Regions from separate parts of the Micromonospora humidisoli genome, predicted to be linked through region 1. Evidence: predicted binding sites of a transcription regulator. Region 1 holds the regulator's gene; the other holds the start of a gene.
The links. Region 1 encodes HspR, which represses chaperone genes until heat shock. Its sites were predicted from a motif close to TTGAGTNNNNNNNACTCAA; they were not measured.
Positions count from the first base shown of each region.

Region 2: the regulator HspR is predicted to act here: its motif matches at 5,393-5,411, upstream of lon (endopeptidase La).

Region 1 covers NZ_JAFEUO010000003.1:318,150-324,968, reverse strand. The annotation lists gene JQN84_RS12165 (hypothetical protein) at 17-448, shown strand; gene JQN84_RS12160 (hypothetical protein) at 534-791, opposite strand; gene JQN84_RS12155 (heat shock protein transcriptional repressor HspR) at 950-1,393, opposite strand; gene dnaJ (molecular chaperone DnaJ) at 1,422-2,603, opposite strand; gene grpE (nucleotide exchange factor GrpE) at 2,685-3,428, opposite strand; gene dnaK (molecular chaperone DnaK) at 3,465-5,327, opposite strand; gene JQN84_RS12135 (GTPase domain-containing protein) at 5,535-6,819, shown strand, end outside.
Region 2 covers NZ_JAFEUO010000006.1:403,567-410,385, forward strand. The annotation lists gene JQN84_RS23320 (CBS domain-containing protein) at 1-127, shown strand, start outside; gene JQN84_RS23325 (helical backbone metal receptor) at 149-865, opposite strand; gene JQN84_RS23330 (DICT sensory domain-containing protein) at 881-1,990, opposite strand; gene JQN84_RS23335 (hypothetical protein) at 2,133-3,005, shown strand; gene JQN84_RS23340 (hypothetical protein) at 3,327-4,631, shown strand; gene JQN84_RS23345 (histone-like nucleoid-structuring protein Lsr2) at 4,844-5,191, opposite strand; gene lon (endopeptidase La) at 5,435-6,819, shown strand, end outside.

The DNA.
Region 1 (6,819 bases):
GCGGGAAGGTTGCCGGGTGAGCGCGCACGGTCCGACGTTCCGCGGCTTCGCCAACCCTGTCGACCCGTCACCGGCGGAGTTGCGGGCCTGGGCGTACCAGCCCGACTCGGTGCCGTTGACCTCACTGCCCCAGGACTGGGACCTGCTGGTGGCGGGTGACCACCTGGTGCTCACCCTCTTCGAGCTGGCCCGGGACCCGGCCTGCCCGGCCCGCCGGTTCGCCCTGCACTGCCTCTACATCTACGCCGCCGACGGAATCCGGACGAAGTTCCGCGCCCACCCCCGGCGTCGGTTCCGCAAGCTGGTCGAGCAGGCCGAACGCGACGGCGACGAGTTGGTACGCAACTGGGCGCACAACAGCCGGATGCTGCTGGCCCGGGAGGAACTCTTCACCTACCACGACTGGTGCGAGGGCGGCCTGGTCCGGGACAACCGCCGCCTCGGCTGACGTCGCGGTCCGCCGGGCCCGACCCGCCCGTACGGCGAACGGGCCGGGACCCCCCGTGGGTCCCGGCCCGCACGTCGGCGGATCGTCAGTGTTGCGATCCGCCCTGGTCACGGCGTTTCGGCCCGGCCTTTTCCCGGTCCTTGCCGGGGGCGGGCCGGTCATCGAACCTGCCGTTCTTCACCGTGTCGGAGAACTTGCCCTGGGTGACCCGGTCGAACTTCTCCCGTACGTTCTCGGCCACCCGGTTGAGCCGTTCCTCCGCCTGCCGGGCCACCTTCTTCGCCGATTCCGCCACGATTCCCCCGCCGTCGGAGTCCGGATTGACCTGGTTGGGACTGATCACAGGCTAGCCGGAACGACAACCCCGCCGCCGGAAAACCCCGACCCTTGACCGGCGATCACCGCCGACCGTGAGGGAAACTCCTGCCCGGATGGCCAGGCGGGGCGGGGCGGGCCGGGCAGGCCGGGCCCGCCCCGAGCGACGGGACGGAACGGAAGGGATCAGCGGCCGGGGGCACGGCGGGGACGCCAGACCACCAGCGCCGTCGAGGTGCGGTTCGTAGGCACCAGGTCGCCCCGGGAGAACCCGCTGGCCAGCGTCTCCAGCTCGGCGATCCGCCGGTACGCGGCATCCAGTTCCGCCTCCAGCCGGGCCACCCGCTGCTGGGCCTGCTCCACCAGGCGTTCCAACCCGATGATCCGCTTCACCCCGGCCAGGTTGACGCCCTCGTCCTGGCTGAGCCGCTGCACCTCGCGCAGCAGGACGACGTCCCGCACGCTGTAGCGGCGACCGCCACCGGCCGCCCGACCGGCCTGCACCAGGCCGAGCCGGTCGTACTGGCGCAGCGTCTGCGGGTGCATCCCCGCCATCCGTGCCGCAACCGAGATCATCAGCACCTTGGCCTCGTAGGCAGGGTCACCCGAACCGACGAACCCGTCCGACATCCCACTCACCTCCGCACCCGTCCACCGGTCAACCGACCCGACGCACCCGCGCGTCGAGATGTTCCCGGGCCGCCGGCGGCGTCGCCCCGGCGAACGACTCCAGCGCCACCCGGGCCTCGTCCGACACCGTCGCCGGCACCACCACGTCCAGCGTGACCAGCAGGTCGCCGGCCCGCCCGTCCCGTCGTACGACACCCTTGCCCCGGGCCCGCAGCACCCGCCCGGACGGGGTGCCCGGCGGGACGCGCAGGGTCACCGCGCCGTCCAGCGTGGGTACCCGCAGGTCGGTGCCGAGCACCGCCTCGGCGAAGGTGATCGGCACGGCCAGCGTCAGGTCGTCACCGGTACGCCCGAACAGGTCGTCGGGGCGGACCTTCACCTGCACGAACAGGTCGCCCGCCGGCCCGCCGCGCTGCCCCGGCTCGCCCCGCCCGGCCAGTCTGATCCGCTGGCCGTCGGCCACCCCGGCGGGGAACCGGACGTTGAGCGTGCGGGCCTTGGTGACCCCGCCGGTGCCCTGGCACTCGGGGCACTTCTCCTCGACGACCGTCCCGACACCCTGGCAGTTGCGGCACGGCTCGGAGAAGCTGAACGAGCCCTGGTCCCGGGTGGTCACCCCGGCACCGTGGCAGACCGGGCAGGCGGTCGGCTGGGTGCCCGGCTTCGCGCCGTTGCCGTGGCAGGTGTCGCAGACCCCCGGCGCGCGCAACGTCAACGGCAGGGTGACACCCCGGACGGCGTCGCCGAAGTCGAGGGCAACCTCGGTCTCCACGTCCCGGCCCCGGGCCGGACCACGCGCCCGGGTCGGGCCGGCACCACCGCCACCGCCGGAGAAGATCGAACTGAACAGGTCGGTGAAGCCGCCGCCACCGAACCGGTTGTCCCCGCCACCGCCGCCGAACAGGTCGGAGACGTCGAACGGGGCCCCGCCGGGCTGACCCGGGCCGCGCGCGCCCCGCCGGAACGCGCCCGAGCCGAACAGCGAGCGCATCTCGTCGTACTCGCGGCGTTTGGCGTCGTCGCCGAGCACCGCGTACGCCTCGGAGACGCCCTTGAACCGTTCCTCGGCCCTGGGGTCACCGGGGTTGTGGTCCGGGTGCGACTCCCGGGCCAGTTTCCGGTACGACTTCTTGATCTCGTCCGAGGAGGCGGACTTCTCCACGCCCAACGTGGCGTAGAAGTCCTTCTCGATCCAGTCCTTGGAACTCACCGGTCCACCCCCTTCCGTGAGATGTGGCCCGGTCGCCCCGTCCACCGTTGCGGGCGGGCGGGGCGACCGGATGGCCGTGCACTATTCCGGGTCGGCGACCGCGACCATGGCCGGCCGCAGCAGCCGCTCACCGAGCAGGTAGCCCCGACGCATCACCTGCACGCAGGTGGGCTCGTCGACGTCCGGTGAGGTCTGGTGCGCGACCGCCTCGTGCCGGGTCGGATCGAACGGGTCGCCCTTCTCACCGAAGGGCGTCAGGCCGAACTTGCCCAGCGCCGTGGTGAGCTGCTCGGCCACCGTGCCGAACGGCCCGACCAGGTCACCGTGTTCCCGGGCCCGGTCCAGGTCGTCCAGGATGGGCAGCAGCGCGGCGAGCACCGAGCCGGTCGCCTGCTCCTGGACCACGCCCCGGTCCCGGTCCACCCGCTTGCGGTAGTTGGCGTACTCCGCCGACACCCGTTGCAGGTCCCGGGTCCGCTCGTCCAGCTCGGCCCGGAGGGCTTCCAACTCGGCGCCGAGCGGGGAGCCCGTGGCGCTGCCGTCGACCGGCTGCGCGGGGGCGTCCACCACCGGCGGACCGGTCGGTGCCGGGCCGTCGAGGGCGGTGGCCTCCGCCTCGATCTCGTCGACCACCACCTCGGACTCCTCGACCAGCCCCTCGGCCGGGACGTCGGCCCCGGCGTCGGCGGCGGCGGGCGTCTCCTCGGTCCTGCCGAGCTTGCGGTTGTCCCGGATGACGACCCGCGGCCCGTCGTCGGTGGGCGCGGAGCCACCCGGCGTCGACCCGGAGGTGCCCGGGTCGGCGGCTCGTGGCTTCTCCGTCATACGACTACCTCGTTCCCTGTGCGGTGGCGTGGACCGTCACTTCTTGTCCTCGTCCACGATCTCCGCGTCGACCACGTCGTCCGGGCCGCCCGCCTTCGGTGCACCGGCGGCACCGGCGGCACCGGCACCCGCACCGGCCGCGCCCGGCTGCTCAGCCTGCTCGGCCTGCTGCGCGTAGAGCAGCGAACCAGCCTGCTGGGAGACCTGGGCGAGCTTCTCGTGGGCCGCCTTGATCTTGTCGATGTCCTGGCCGCCGAGCGCGCCACGCAGCTCACCCAGGGCCTCGTTCAGCTGCTCCCGGTTCTCCGTGGGCAGCTTGTCGCCGCTCTCGGCGAGGAACTTCTCGGTCTGCCACTGGAGCGCCTCGGCCACGTTGCGGGCCTCGGCCTCCTCCCGGCGACGCTTGTCGTCGTCGGCGTGCTCCTCGGCGTCGCGGCGCATCCGCTCGATGTCGTCCTTCGGCAGCGAGGAGCCGCCGGTGATCGTCATCTTCTGTTCCTTGCCGGTGCCCAGGTCCTTGGCGTGCACGTTGACGATGCCGTTGGCGTCGATGTCGAAGGTGACCTCGACCTGCGGCACGCCGCGCGGCGCCGGCGGGAGGCCGGTCAGCTCGAAGGTGCCGAGCTTCTTGTTGTACGCCGCGATCTCCCGCTCGCCCTGGAACACCTGGATCAGCACCGACGGCTGGTTGTCGTCGGCCGTGGTGAAGACCTCGGAGCGCTTGGTCGGGATGGTGGTGTTGCGCTCGATGAGCTTGGTGAAGATGCCGCCCTTGGTCTCGATGCCCAGGCTCAGCGGGGTCACGTCGAGCAGCAGGACGTCCTTGACCTCGCCCTTGAGCACACCGGCCTGCAGGGCCGCGCCGACGGCGACGACCTCGTCCGGGTTGACGCCCTTGTTCGGGTCGCGGCCGGTGAGCTGCTTGACCAGGTCGGTCACGGCCGGCATCCGGGTGGAGCCGCCGACCAGGATCACGTGGTCGACGTCGGCGACCTTGATGCCGGCGTCCTTCACGGCCTGCTCGAACGGGCCCTTGCAGCGGTCCAGCAGGTCCTGCGTCATCCGCTGGAACTCGGCGCGGCTGAGCGTCACGTCCAGGTGCAGCGGGCCGGCCGAACCGGCGGTGATGTACGGCAGGTTGATGTTGGTGGTGGTGGCCGCCGACAGCTCGATCTTGGCCTTCTCGGCCGCCTCGCGGAGCCGCTGGAGCGCCATCTTGTCCTGGCCCAGGTCGATGCCGTGCTCGCCCCGGAACGTCTTCACCAGGTGGTCGATGATGCGCTGGTCCCAGTCGTCGCCGCCGAGCTGGTTGTCACCGCTGGTCGACTTGACCTCGACGACGCCCTCGGCCAGCTCCAGCAGGGATACGTCGAAGGTGCCGCCACCGAGGTCGAAGACCAGGACGGTCTGCTCCTTGGAGCCCTTGTCCAGCCCGTACGCCAGGGCCGCCGCGGTCGGCTCGTTGACGATCCGCAGCACGTTGAAGCCGGCGATCTCGCCGGCCTCCTTGGTGGCCTGGCGCTGGCCGTCGTTGAAGTAGGCGGGCACGGTGATCACCGCGTCGGTGATCTGCTCACCCAGGTAGGCCTCGGCGTCCCGCTTGAGCTTCATCAGCGTGCGCGCCGAGATCTCCTGCGGGGTGTACTTCTTGCCGTCGATGTCGACGGTCCAGTTGGTGCCGATCTCCCGCTTGACCGAGCGGATGGTCCGGTCCGGGTTGGTCACCGCCTGGCGCTTGGCGACCTCACCGACGAGCACCTCGCCGTTGCGGGCGAACGCGACGATCGACGGGGTCGTCCGCGAGCCCTCAGCGTTGGCGATGACGGTGGGCTCACCGCCCTCCAGAACGCTGACGCAGGAGTTCGTCGTGCCGAGGTCGATACCGACCGCACGTGCCATCTTCGCTTCCTCGCTTCGTAACGGGTGGGCAGGTCAGAGGGCCTGCCCGGTGGGCCGCCCGCAGCGACCGCACCACAAGTTGAGTGAACTTGACTCAATAGTGCCACGCGATCGCCAAAGCGCAAGTCGAGTTGAGCCGACCCGACGCAACCTGACCGTTACTACCCTCCGGTTGTCTCTGTTGCATCGGTCGGGCACGCTTTAGCGGTGACGACGCACGGCGATCCCGCCACCCGGTCCGGCGCGCCCACCGTCGCCGCCCGCACCGGGTCGTCGGAGACCGACGAGACGCCGCCCGGCCCCACCGGGGACGGCCTGCCCGCCGCCCTCACCGGCCTGCGGGCCGCGATCGGCGCGGCCCGGTTCCCGCTGGCGCTGCCCTCGGCCGAGCCGGCACGGCACACCGGCCGGGCGCTGACCGACCAGCTCGACGACTACCTGCTGCCCCGGCTGGCCCGGCTCGACGCCCCGCTGCTCGTGGTCGTCGGCGGCTCCACCGGCGCGGGCAAGTCCACACTGGTCAACAGCCTGGTCCAGGCCCGGGTGAGCGCCGCCGGGGTGCTGCGCCCCACCACCCGTTCCCCGGTGCTGGTCTGCAACCCCGCCGACGCCGCCTGGTTCCGTCAGGGCGACCTGCTGCCCGGCCTGACCCGCACCAACGAGCCCAGCGAGGACCCGGGCACCCTGCACCTGGTCACCGCCCCCGCGCTCGCACCGGGGCTGGCCTTCCTCGACGCCCCCGACATCGACTCGGTGGTCGACGCCAACCGCGCCCTCGCCGGCCAGTTGCTCGCCGCCGCCGACCTCTGGCTCTTCGTCACCACCGCCGCCCGGTACGCCGACGCCGTCCCGTGGGAGCTGCTGCGCTCCGCCCGCTCCCGGGGGGCCTCGATCGCCATGGTGCTCGACCGGGTGCCCCCCGAGGCCGCCGACGAGATCGCCGCCCACCTGTCCGAGATGCTCGCCGCCCAGGAACTGGGCGCGGCGCCGCTGTTCGTCCTGCCCGAGACCTGGGTCGACGGCCAGGGCCTGCTGCCCGACCGGGTGACCGCGCCGCTGGGTGGCTGGTTCGCCCGGCTCGCCGCCGACGCCGAGGCCCGCGCCGCCGTGGTCCGGCAGACCCTGGACGGCGCGCTCGCCTCGCTGCACCCCACGGTCGAGGCCCTCGCCGACGCCGCCGACGAGCAGGTGGCCGCCGCTGACGCGCTGGACGACCGGGTCCGGGCCGCCTACCAGGGCGCGCACCGCACCGTGAGCGAGGGGCTGAAGGACGGCCGGCTGCTGCGCGGCGAGGTGCTCGCCCGCTGGCAGGAGTTCGTCGGCACCGGGGAGTTCTTCCGGACGCTGGAGGCACGGATCGGCCGGCTGCGCGACCGGCTCGTCGCCGCAGTCACCGGCCGGCCCGCCACGCCCGCCACCGACCTGCGCAACGCCATCGAGTCGCAACTGGTCACCCTGCTACGCGGGGTCGCCGCCGAGGCGGCGGAGCACA
Region 2 (6,819 bases), on a different contig from region 1:
GACCGCCGCCGAGCTGGCGGAGAAACTCGCCGGCCAGGTCAGCGGCGTGGTCCAGGTCACCAGCACCATCGGGTACGACGTGGACGACGCCGGCCTGGTGGAGCGGGGCATCACCCCGGTGGCCTGACCCGCCTCCCGGCCGCCGGGGTCAGACCGGGGTGGCGAGTTGGGCGGCGAGCAGGGCCGGCGCCTCGGCCAGCGACGGGCCGTACCAGGTGAGGTGGCGGCCGGAGACCAGCGCGCAGCGGACACCGGGGAAGGCGTCCGGCCCGTCGTCGGCGGTGAACGCGTAGGGCTCGTCGGGGAGGACCACCAGGTCGGGCCGGCGGGCCCGCAGCGCGTCGAGGTCGGGACGCGGATACCGGTCCGGGTCGTCGTCGTACACGTTGACCACGCCGAGGCGGCGCAGCACGTCCCCGGCGAAGGTGTCCCCGCCGAGCACCACCCACGGCCGCCGCCACACCGGGACCACCGCCCGCCGGGGGCGGTCGGGGACGGCGGGCGCGGCCCACGCCCGGCGGGCGTCGAGCAGCCAGCCGGGCTCCCCGGTCACCCCCAGCGCGGCGAGCACCCCGGCCAGCTCGTCGAGGGCCTGCGGCACGGTCCGGGGATAGGTGACCAGCACCGGCACCCCGGCCGCGGTGAGGGTGTCCGCGTCGACGCGGCGGTTCTCCTCCACGTTGAGCAGCACCAGGTCAGGCCGCAGCGCCCGGACCCGGTCCAGGTCGGGGTACTTGCTGCCGCCGACCCGGGCGACGTCCAGCCCCGCCGGGTGCACGCACCAGTCGGTCGCGCCGACCAGCAGCTCCGGCGCGGTCACCGCCACCGCCTCGGTCAGCGACGGCACCAGCGAGACCACCCGCACGTCGTCCCCCCGTCCTCAGTGGGCGGCGCTGGCGACGGTCTCCCGGGCCACCGTGGCCACCGGCACGCCCTCCCGGGCCGCCCACTGCACGGCGTGCCGCACCTCGGCCACCGGCAACGGCCGCCGGTCGGTCACGGTGACCGCCGTGTGCACCGCGAAGGACACGAACGGGTACGACCTGGCCAGCCCGGCCACGCAGTCGTGCACCTGACCGGCCACCGCCAGCGCCTCCTCGCGGGTCAACGCCGGCAGCACCAGCAGGTACTCGTCGGGGGTGAGGCGGACGGCCCGGTCGACCGGGCGCAGCGGGGCGGTCAGCGCGGCGATCAGGGCCTGCGCCTCGCGTGCCGCGCTGCGGCGTCCGAACCGTTCCGGGGCGCCGGCCGGCTCACCGACGCGCACCCCGATCAGGGCCACCGGCAGGGTGCCGGTGGCGGTGATCCCGTCCATCCCGGTCCAGCGGCGCAGCGTCGGCTCGTCCACCAGCCCCGACGGGCCGTCCTCCGGCTCGGCGTGCCGGCCCGGCCCGTTGTGGTGGGCCCGCTCGGCGCGGTCGGCCATCAGCCGCAACGCCGCCTCGGCCCGGCTCTCCCCGGGGGTCGCCGGCAGGTCCCGGACCCGGTGCAGCACCTGGTCGACGGCGGTCAAGGCGGCCGGGGGGAGCCGGTCGCCGAGCTGCGCGCGCAGCCGGATCACCTCGTGCAACGCCTCGTCGCGGCGGAACCCCCAGCGGCCGGCGAAGAGCCGCCCCTGCTCCAGGGTGTCGGCCGGCACCACCTCCCGGCGGTCCCGGGCCACCAGGCTCGCCCCGAACCGGGGGGTCAGCGCCACCACGCTCCACTCCCGGGCCAGCTCCTCGGTGTCGTCGATCGTCACCGGGTACGCCCCGGCGGGCAGCTCCGGCGGTGTCTGCCCGACCAGCCCGACCACGGTGACCGCCGCGCCGGCCGCGATCCGGGCGTAGCGTTCCCGCTCCCGCTGGAAGTACGGCATCCGCTGGAACAGGGCGATCACCACCAGCGGGCCGTCCTCGGCGGTGGCCAGCGCCGACCGCTCGATGGCGTGGGAGACCGTGACGAGACTCCGCTTGGTCATCAGTTCCGGGGCCGGTCCGTCGTGCAGCACCCCGTGAGCGTAGAGATCGCGCCCGGGGCGCACCAACCGCCTGGTGCCGGGTCCGTCGTCCGAACCGGCGGGGTGGTGATCGCCCTCGACGTCCTAGACTCGGCCGGTCACCCTCGCCTGCCACGGACGGACCGACCGCACGATGACGCGTACCGCCACCGACGACGACGCCCGGCTACGGCCGGTGCCGACCGGTGCCGCGCCGCTGTTCGTCCGGGCCGGTCAGGCCGTGTACGCCGCCCGCCGGCTCGGCGACCTGGTGACGCGCCGGCCGGCCGGGGTCACCGGGCACCAGTGGAGTTCCGCCCTGCGCGAGGAGTTCGACCACGTCGTCTGCGCGGCCGACACCGGTGTGCCGCTGTTCGCCCTGACCGTCGGACCGACCGCGCCCCCCGGGTCGGCCGGGCAGCGGGCCGGGCGGATGGCCGCCGCGGTGTGCGCCGCCGTGGGCCTGCCGGTGCTGCGGATCGGCTCGCCGACGCTGCGGGCCGCCGGGCACGGCCGGCGCATCGTCACGTACGTCATCGACGCGCGCGCCTACGCCGCCGGGGCTGCCCCGGACGGGTCGGACGACGCCCCGGTGGACTTCCGGGACATCGTCGGGCGGCTGCCGGACGGACGTACCGGGCCGGTCAACGACCTCGGCGCGTTGTCCCGGGCGGCGGCCGTCGAGGCGTACGTGTCGCGGCGGCTCAGCGACCCGATCGTGCGCGGGTTGCACGTGCGCTGGGGCGACGGGACGGCCGAGGGGTGGAGCTGGGTCGAGGTGCGTCCCGGCCGGTGCCTGGTGGAGCGGGTCACGGTGCACGAGGCGCGGCTGCGCTGCGGGGTGGACCCGGGCCGGCTGGCCGAGGATCTCGCCGCGGTGGCGGTGGGCGACCGGCTGGCCGGGGCGCAGGACGAGGAACCGGCCCTGCTCGACCGGGACGACCTGCGTCGGCAGATCCGCGCGTTGCGGGACCAGCGCGACGAGTTGGCCGCCCCGTTCGCGTTCGATCACCTCTGCGTGGACTGACCGCCGTCGAAACGCCCCGCCGCCGAACGACCGGCCGTCATTTTCCGGCGACGGTTGGTGACATTGCGGCCGGCCCGGAAAACGGTCCGGGATTCCTCGATCCGCGTTGAACCTTCGCCGATGCCGGCCCGTACCTAAGCGGGAATGGACAGGATCTTCCCAGCCGCGCCACCCGACGCGGCGGACGGTGCGGAAAGGCATCGTCGGCCATCGACGTGCGACCGGAACGTCGCAGCGTCTCCGGCGGGGGTGACCGACCCGGAAAGGGTCTCCTCGTCGGGGGCGCGAGTCAGGTACCGGATCGAGAAGGAGAGCAATTCGATGCGCAGGTCCACAGGGGCACGCCGGTCATCCGGTAACGCGCGGAGCAAGCGGCTGCTGGCGGCGGTCGGTGCGCTCGTCGTCTTCGGCGGTATCGCCGCCGTCACCCAGATCTCCTCGGCCGGGGACAAGCCGAGGCAGCAGACCCGCAACGTCTCGTCGGCCTGCGTCGCACCGAGCCCCGGTGCCACCTCGCCGAGCGGGCGCGGCAGCACCACCCAGACGTGGCAGAACGGCAGGTGGGTCCGTAACCACTGGGGTGACGGCCAGATGTCCGTCGCCGAGTGCCAGGCGGTCAAGGCCGGCAACGCGCCGGTGACCACGCTGGCCTCGACGGTGGCCTGCCCGGAGGTGACCCCCCGGCTGCCGCAGATCCCGGCCCAGGCCAAGGCCGAGGTGGACAAGGAACTCGCCCTGCTCAAGACCCAGATCGACGACGCCAACAAGCGGTTGGCGGCCGAGGGGCGCAACGGTAAGGCGTTCATCGACAACGCCATCCTCGGCCCGCTGGCCGACAAGCGCCGGTCGGCGCTGAACCGGATCGCCACCGCGATCGGCCGCTTCGCCCAGCGTCCGCAGGGTCTGGAGCAGCTCGCCGGCTGCCAGGTGGCCGCCGCGGCCAACAACGGCGGCAACAACAACGGCCAGAACGGCAACAACGGCGGCCAGAACAACAACGGCGGCAACAACGGCGGCCAGAACGGCAACAACAACGGCCAGAACGGCAACAACGGCAACAACGGCAACAACGGCAACGCCCTGGGCGTGCTGGCCAAGGACTGCGCCAACAGCCGGTTGCAGCCGCACGACGGCTTCCAGAACGGCAACCGGTGCGTCAGCACCGCGTTCGGCGAGGTGGGCGCGGCGGCCAACAACCCGTCGCTGCTGATCACCCAGTTCCCCAACCAGGTGCAGCGCAACCAGGCCTTCACCCTGAAGGTCTCCACCCGCAACCTGGTCCGTGACCGGTTCCTGGCGGCCGGCCAGGGTGGCTACTACCTGGAGAGTTCGGTGCTCAACGGTCAGGGCCTGACCCGCGGTCACTTCCACACCGCCTGCCGGATGCTCCAGAACACCAACCAGGCCCCCTCGAACCCGCAGGACGTGCCGGCGTTCTTCGTGGCCACCGAGGACGGCAAGGGCGGCAACCAGGCCGACGACGTGACCATCCAGATCCCGGGCCTGCCGCAGTCGGGTACGGCGCAGTGCGCGGTCTGGGCCGGTGACGGCTCGCACCGGGTGCCGATGATGGAGCGGGCCAACCAGACCCCCGCCTTCGACGTGGTGCGTATCCGGGTCAACTGACCCGACGGGCGACGACTGCGGGCCATCCCGGAAACCTCCGGGATGGCCCGCAGTTCCGTTCCCGCCGGGTGCGCCGGCGGGCCGGGCAGCCTACCGGCAGATGTTTTCGGTGTGGGGTCGCCGGGTGGAAAATGTGGACACGGCAAAAACGCCGGGGTCACGCTGATATCCCAGCGTGACCCCGGCGTGTCCGTTCGTGGTCCGGCTCGTCGTCAGCGGCTCTTCCACGCCTCCACGACCGAGACCGGGATGCGCCCGCGCTCGGAGATTTCGTGTCCGTTCTTGGTGGCCCATTCCCGGATGGCACGGTTCTGCTCGCGATCCATTCCCGAGACGCCGGGGCGGGCCGGGCGGCGGGCCGGGCGACCGGCCTCGACGGCGCCCCGGCCCATTCGACGGCCAGCGGTGATGTAGGCGTCGAGGGCCTTGCGCAGCACCCCCGCGTTCTCGTCGGAGAGGTCGATGGTGTACGCCGCCCCATCCAGGCTGAACTCGACGGTCCGATCGGCCTTTCCGCCGTCGAGGTCGTCGGTCAGAACGGTGATTACTTTCCTTGCCATCGCCATTACTCCCTGTGGTGATCGGGGTGTGCTAAGAGTTTGACGTATCTGGCGGCAAATCCGCAACAATATGCCTTGCTTTCATTTGGCGGGTCGCGTCAATCCTGGGAAATCCGGGTGCGGCCAATGCTGGCCGGCGGTGGCGGTACGGCTGGGATGTGTCCTGGGTCACAGGTCGGAACACGGGGCACGGTTTGTGACTTGAGTGAGACACGCTCAACCTCAAGTGATGGCAGGTGTCCGATGGCAACCCTTCCGGTACTTCCCCTGACCGACGTCGTCCTGCTGCCCGGCATGGTCATCCCGGTGACCCTCGACCCGACCACCCAGGCCGCCGTCGACGCCGCCCGGGCCAGTGGCGACAAGACCCTGCTCGCCGTACCCCGCATCGACGGCGAGTACGGCCCCGTCGGCACGATCGCCACCATCGAGAAGGTGGGCCGCCTGCCCGACGGTGAGCCCGCCGCCGTGGTGCGCGGCCTCGCCCGCGCCCGGATCGGCTCCGGCGTCCCCGGACCCGGCGCGGCCCTCTGGGTGGAGGCCACCCGGCTCGACGAACCCGCCCCCGCCGGCCGCGCCCGCGACCTGGCCCGCGAGTACCGCGCCCTGATGACCTCGGTGCTCCAGCAGCGGGGCGCCTGGCAGGTCATCGACGCGATGGAGCGGATGACCGACCTGTCCGAACTGGCCGACGCGGCCGGCTACGCGCCGTGGCTCAGCCTGGCGCAGAAGACCGAACTGCTCGCCGCGCCGGACGTCACCGCCCGGCTGGAACTGCTCGTCGGCTGGGTGAAGGACCACCTGGCCGAGCAGGAGGTCACCGAACAGATCAACAGCGACGTCCGGGAGGGGCTGGAGAAGTCCCAGCGGGAGTTCCTGCTCCGCCAGCAACTCGCCGCGATCCGCAAGGAACTCGGCGAGGACGAGCCGGACGGCTCCGCCGACTACCGCTCCCGGGTCGAGTCGGCCGACCTGCCGGACAGGGTCCGCGAGGCGGCGCTGCGCGAGGTCGGCAAGCTGGAGCGGGCCAGCGACGCCTCACCCGAGGCGGGCTGGATCCGCACCTGGCTGGACACGGTGCTGGAGATGCCGTGGAACACGCGCACCGAGGACAACACCGACCTGACGGCGGCGCGGGCGGTGCTCGACGCCGACCACGCCGGCCTGGCCGACGTCAAGGACCGCATCCTGGAGTACCTCGCGGTGCGTAACCGTCGCGCCGAGCGCAACCTCGGCGTGGTCGGCGGACGCGGCTCCGGCGCGGTGCTCGCCCTCGCCGGCCCGCCCGGTGTCGGCAAGACCAGCCTCGGCGAGTCGGTGGCCCGCGCGCTGGGCCGCAACTTCGTCCGGGTCTCCCTGGGCGGCGTCCGCGACGAGGCCGAGATCCGTGGGCACCGGCGCACCTACGTCGGCGCGCTGCCCGGCCGGATCGTCAGGGCGCTGCGGGAGGCTGGCTCGATGAACCCGGTGGTGCTCCTCGACGAGGTCGACAAGCTGGCCGTCGGATACGCCGGTGACCCGGCCGCCGCGTTGCTGGAGGTGCTCGACCCGGCCCAGAACCACACCTTCCGCGACCACTACCTCGAGGTCGACCTCGACCTGTCCGACGTGCTCTTCCTGGCCACCGC